DNA from 2 places in the Spirosoma liriopis genome. Region 1 is predicted to be linked to the other one. Evidence: riboswitches for the same ligand, from Rfam matches in the RefSeq annotation. Region 1 holds a riboswitch; the other holds the start of a gene.
The links. Region 1 has a riboswitch for cobalamin ahead of M0L20_RS24825 (cobyrinic acid a,c-diamide synthase CobB). Riboswitches for the same ligand answer to the same signal wherever they lie in the genome.
Positions count from the first base shown of each region.

Region 2: it holds a riboswitch for cobalamin, as region 1 does, so the genes downstream of both, M0L20_RS02340 (TonB-dependent receptor plug domain-containing protein) here and M0L20_RS24825 (cobyrinic acid a,c-diamide synthase CobB) in region 1, are expected to answer to the same signal.

Region 1 is NZ_JALPRF010000006.1:115,067-118,168, forward strand. Features, by position in the region: gene M0L20_RS24815 (cytochrome c biogenesis protein CcdA) at 1-612, opposite strand, end outside; cobalamin riboswitch at 730-936, opposite strand; cobalamin riboswitch at 982-1,184, shown strand; gene M0L20_RS24820 (hypothetical protein) at 1,147-1,353, opposite strand; gene M0L20_RS24825 (cobyrinic acid a,c-diamide synthase CobB) at 1,343-2,713, shown strand; gene cobN (cobaltochelatase subunit CobN) at 2,719-3,102, shown strand, end outside.
Region 2 is NZ_JALPRF010000001.1:554,110-557,211, reverse strand. Features, by position in the region: gene M0L20_RS02340 (TonB-dependent receptor plug domain-containing protein) at 1-1,216, opposite strand, end outside; cobalamin riboswitch at 1,361-1,550, opposite strand; gene M0L20_RS02335 (M16 family metallopeptidase) at 1,657-3,033, opposite strand; gene M0L20_RS02330 (M16 family metallopeptidase) at 3,082-3,102, opposite strand, start outside.

The sequences.
Region 1 (3,102 bases):
AGTAAATAAGCCAATGGCAATGGAAAAGATACCCACGGCATAATTGACAAGCCGAATGGTTTGCCGCCACGTATCGACCACCCTTGTCAGCGAAAAGGCCAACAGATACCCGTAAATGGTCATGGCGACAATGATACCAGCGCTTTGTAACACGATAATCCAGACGGCGGTAGAAGCGTCACGGGCGGCCAGGGTCAGCGCAACGGTACAGGCACCTCCCGTACCGGCCAATCCATGAACCATGCCGACCCAGAACGAGCGGCTGAACGACGTGTTGGGAGACGCCTGAACGTGCTCGTGCGCTTGCTGATGATTCCGTCGGATGGCGACAATGCCCAGCCAGATCATCAACGGTCCAACGGCCAGTTCGACTTGTTCGGCAATATTCAGCGACAGCGCCGATTTGAACAACAGAATCAGGCAGGAAAAAAGAATCAGCGTGAACGAATGGCCCAGCGCCCAATGCGACGACCGCCAGATAACACGCCAAATATGGTATTTAGCTTGTTTGTTTTTTTCGGAGGCCAGTACCGATACGGCGGCCATGTGGTCGGGTTCAAAGGAGTGCTGAACACCGAGGAGAAGTGAATCCAGCAAAAGAGGATTGATCATGCGTCTGCGCTACTAAATGAACCATTGATTGGCCTGCGGAGAACGCACACAAAAAGCCGATGTACACCCGGAGGGGTGCCGCATAATGCTCTCTGTTGCTTTTCGTCCCGAAAGCATTCCAGCTATTTGTTCAAGGCAGGTCTTCTGGCTCGTTCCGTTCTGACGCCTTCCCATTCGCAGTCGAACAGTGGCTAATTAAGTCAGAACCTTTTTGTGAACTATACAGCAGCGGGGACTGCTCCGATTTACACCATCGAAACGGTGCGACGGATTCCCTTTTAAGCGCTTCCCAGTAGAAAGCACACCCGTAAACAGCCACAAAAGTATAAAATATACCGTACCTTTGATGAGAATACGTTAACTACTTCATTTCCCCAACAGGAAAAGGGTTCTGCTCACGGGCAGATCAAGAGGGAATCGGTCAGGCCACCCCGGTGGTGTCAATCCGAACTGTCGCGCAACTGTACGTAACGTTACAAGTTGCTGCCCAACAATGTCCACTGGCTTTCCGGGCTGGGAAGGACGGCAGCAATGTTACAAGTCAGGAAACCTGCCCTTATTCTTGCTGACAATGCTTTCGCGGTCTGAAGCACGGTCAAGCTTGGCGTACATTGTCGGCCCTTTTTTGGGTACCGGAATGATGGGTTTATTGTACCCATAGCCTGGCTGGCTGTCCCCCTCCCGTTCGCATGGCGAAATGCAGCCTGACGTTTTTTTAAACGGGTTGTCAATGGAACGCATGCCTGATCTAGACGAATTTTCGCATTTTTTGCTGGCAGCGCCATCCAGCGGTTCCGGCAAAACAACGCTGACGCTGGGATTGCTACGGGCACTTTCGGATCGGGGCCTGCGGGTACAGCCGTTCAAGTGCGGGCCTGACTACATCGACCCCTATCATCACCGAACGGCAGCCGGTACGGCAAGTATCAACCTGGATCTGTTCATGGCGTCGCCGGAGCACGTGACCGAGTCGTATCAACGCTATGCCAGCGGTGCCAACGTGGCCGTGACCGAAGGCGTGATGGGCTTGTTCGACGGCTCGAATCGAATGCAGGGCAGTAGCGCAGCACTTGCCGAATTGCTGACTATTCCCGTCGTGCTGGTCGTCAACGCCAAAGCAATGGCTTACTCGGTGGCTCCATTGCTGTACGGGTTCAAAAACTTTTACAAAGGCATCAACCTGGTCGGGGCGATCTTCAACTTTGTCGGATCAGAATCGCATTACCGCTTTCTGGCGGAGGCTTGTACGGACGTAGGCGTCGAAGCGCTGGGTTATCTACCGGCAAATCCCGAATTTACCATTCCGTCCCGACATCTTGGTCTGCATATCTCTACCGAAACGGATTACGAACGCATCATTCAGACTGTTGCCGACGCTATTCCAAAGACAATCGATGTAGACCGCTTACTAGCGATTACCCGCGCCCAACGGTCAGAACGCACCACAATGTCTACGGCAGAACCTGTATCGGACCGGCGCATCAGCGTAGCCCGCGACGAGGCATTTACGTTTGCTTACGAGCAGAACCTAGACGTACTCGCTCGCTTCGGTCGCGTTACATTTTTCAGCCCATTGCACGATACATCACTGCCCGAAACGGATTTTTTGTACCTCCCCGGCGGCTATCCGGAACTGTACGCGCAAACGCTGGGCGACAACGACACCATGCGGGAAAGCATTCGGGCCTACTGCCAATCGGGCGGATTAACATACGCCGAATGTGGTGGGCTTATGTACCTCGGTCATCATATTGAAGATAAACAGGGCGCAGTTTTTCCAATGGTGGGAGCCTTACCGCTAACCACGTCTATGCGTACAGCGAAACTGACGCTTGGTTACCGCCGAGTGGACTGGAATGGATTGGCGCTGAACGGACACGAATTTCATTACTCAACGTTACAGGAATCAGTTTCTTCTGATTCACTCGCAACGATCACGAATGCGAAAGGGATTCCGGTCGAAACCAAATTGTACCGGGTCAGCAACACCTTCGCTTCGTACGTGCATCTATACTGGGGCAACAACCCGGCATTTATTCATCAACTTTTATCGGCATCTCTAGTCGATAAAAACAGAGCAACGACCGCCCTAGCGGACTAACCCTTATGGCTGACATCAAACGCCAGCGAGTAACCCGATCCGACGGTAAAGCCATAAACTTGGTTCAGCGCCGGGGGCACTTATCGTATTGCTACAACGCCTGTTGCTGCGGTCGCACCGACCGGGGGTACGCAGCCATTCCGGTCGAATTGTACAAAAGCGAGTGGATGCGTCGGAAGATTCGCAACGTCGTTCACATGACCAAAGGCGGGTGCCTCGGCCCCTGCACGCTGGCCAACGTGGTCACGCTGCTGTTCGATGGGCATTCAGTGTGGTTTCACTCCATCAATAGCGACTGGCAGATCATCGCCATTTTCGATTACATCGACAGCATGATTGCCGCCGACGGGTTTCTGGCCCCACCGGCTGAACTATCGGAATACGTTTTT
Region 2 (3,102 bases), on a different contig from region 1:
CTCGGTAGGGGGTGAGGATGGCCGTGGCATACACACCAAGTTGCCCAACACGGGCGGTATCTTTTCCAATGGGTGGTGACTGGTAAGGACCGTACTGGCTGATCGACAGGTAACTTTGGTCGGTGTTGCTAAAACGATAATCCGCACCGGTCAGCAATTCGCTCCAGGAACCCAGCTTCAGGTTGTGATACACTTCCGCAAAGTGAGCTAGCCCCCCGTATTGCTGGTACGAGTAAATCTCCGATGCGTTCGGCTCAACCGCTGTCGAATCGTTCTTAAACGTCCGGCGGCTATCACCAATGCTATAGTTAAACGACAGTTTGCCCTGGGCGTGCTTGTAATCGAAGCCGGTCGCTAACCGCTTGAACTGGCTCTTGAACGTGAAATCTTTATCATCGGCAAACGCTCCGGCGTCGATGTCGGCGGAGTAGGCCGTCGTCAAACCCTGTACTTTCAGCGTAAGCCGTGACGTTGCTTGAAACGCAAAATTGGCCAGTAAGGCGTTCTGCCGGTAACCATCCTTGTCAAAATTATTTGTGCCGGTGGGATCGGTGGCCGACGAGAAACCCGCCGACGACAGCCGGGTGTACTGCACGTTGTACGATAGCCTATTGGTTTGGCCGCTTACGCCCACGCTTCCCCGAAAGGTTTTGTACGTACCGTAGTTAACCGTTGCATTCACGCCAAACGGCTTACGGCCAACGGCATTGCTGCTCGCGCGCTTCGTAAAAATGTTGATGACGCCCGCCACTGCATCGGAACCGTAACTGGTTGATTGCGCTCCCCGTAAGATTTCGATCCGGTCGCACTCGCCCACTGTCAGCAAGTTCAGGTCGAAGGTGTTCGCTACGCCAGACGGATCGTAAACCGGCAGTCCGTCCAGCAGAATCAACGTGTTACCGGCTGAGGCTCCCCGTAGAAAAATGTCCGTGTTGGTGCCGAGTGGTCCATTCGAACCGACGATTTGCAGACCGGCCTGCCGCGACAGCAGTTCGCTCACGGATTGTGTTGCGTAGCGTTGCAATACCGAGTCAGACAGCACCGTAACGACTTTGCCGGTTTGAGAAAGCTTTTGTTCAATCTTGTTGGCCGTGACCGTCACGGCATCCAGTTGAACCGAGTTCGAAGAAGGAACTTGTGGATTGTCCTGCGCCAGAGCGGACAGGGAGGATACGGCCAGAGCCGCCGAAAGAAATGTACTGATTTTGCTCATCATTAATCAGGTAAAATGAGATTAAGTAATGAGCTGTCGGAAACTGAAATAAAAGACAAACGAACCGTTGCTCGTTTGTGACCGCACAGGTGACGCGCCACCTAACCGAACTGTCTTTCATCTCCGGCTTTTTACCCGAAAGCTCGAATCATGAATTCGTTTGAGGCAGGTCTTCTGGCTTGTTCTACCGACAACGCCTTCCCGCCAAACGGCAGTGGCTTTTTAGTTATCGGCTGGTAATCAGAACTTACAGCTACGGGAATAGCCCCGGATTTACACCGGTGTTCCCTTTTAATCACCCTTACGAGAAGGGCAAACCTGAAACGAGCGGACAAAGATAGGCCATAAACGCGTAAGACGGCCATCCGGTCCGTCCTGAATCAATGTGTCGGTACGAATTTACCGGACAGTGTATTCGAGGGGGGACCAGATGGGCGCGTTATTTAAAAGCCGTCGGCCTTAATTTCCTTTTCGGTGATTGTGCCGTATTTCTTGACCTTTTCGCGGATGGTATCCGCTTTGCCGATCAGCACGAATTGCAGGTTGTTTTTCGGAAAATACTGATCGATGATCTGCCGCGTTTTCGCTACCGTCAACCCATCGACATTCTTCTGGAAATTGTTGATAAACGACTCGTCAAAACCCAGACTAAACATATCCGTCAGCAGGTCGGCCAGCGAACCGGCGGATTCGTATCGGGGCGGGAAATCGGCTTTGACGTAGTTTTTAGCCGAAAGCAGCGTTTTCTCGTCGATACCCGTGCGGTGCAGGCTGTCCAGTACCTGAAGGGCCATATCAATGGCCTCCGTGGTGGTACTCACTTTCGTAAACGTCGAAATGGCGAAGGTACCGCTGTTGCGGAACGTACCGAACCGGCTACCAGCCCCGTAGGTCAATCCTGAATTTACGCGCAAGGCGTCGTTGAGCCAGGACGTAAACCGACCGCCCAGAATGGTGTTGACTACTACGACCGGAATATAGTCCGGGTTGTTTTGCGTAATGCCTTTGCCGCCAATCAAAAAGGTCGTTTCGCGAGCATCGTCTTTGTTGACCAGCAAGACCCGATTTTTGTCGAACGAAACGGTCGGGTCCGTTAGTTTGGGTGAGGTAGCCGCAGCTGTTTTCCAGTTACCGAACAAATCGGTAATCCGCTTTTTCATGGCAGCCGTATTGAAGTCACCTACAACGGCGATGGCAGCACGGTCGGTGGTGTAGTTTTTTTGGTAAAACTGCCGAACGTCATTCGCTGTAATGGCCGACACCGACGAAGGGGTTCCCGAAATCGGGTTGGCATACGGGTGGTTTTCAAATACGAACCGGTTGAAATACGAATTGACAACCGCGCGCGGACTTTCTTTTTGCTGCGTTAGCTGGAGCAGTTGCCGCTGTTTGTATTTATCGAACTCGCCTTTGTCGAAAGTCGGTTTGGTGATTACGTCCTGAATAATGTCGAAGAGCAGATCCTGATCTTTCACGGCAAATGAAGCCGTTAGTTTCGCTACTTCCTTTCCGCCATAGGTGTCTACGCTGGCTCCCACGTATTCGGCTTTTTCTTCCAGCTGCGCTTTGGTGTACTTGGAGCTGCCAAACAAAAGGGCATCAGCGGTCATATTGGCCAGGCCGTAGCGGTTGCCATCCTGCACAGCGCCCGCGTCGAAGACCACCGACACGTTGATCAGCGGTACTTCGCGCTGTTCCATCAGGTAGACGGTCAAGCCATTTTTGAGTTTAAACTTCTGGTAAGGTGGCACTTTGAATGTCTGCGCCAGCGACACGCCCGCTATAAGCAAGGCGGTTATGATTATGACTATTTTTTTCATACTACAAAGCCCGTCGGTCTTTGAATCGTTGGGAATGAATAATCGTAGTTAGTTATTTTTCGCGGGGTT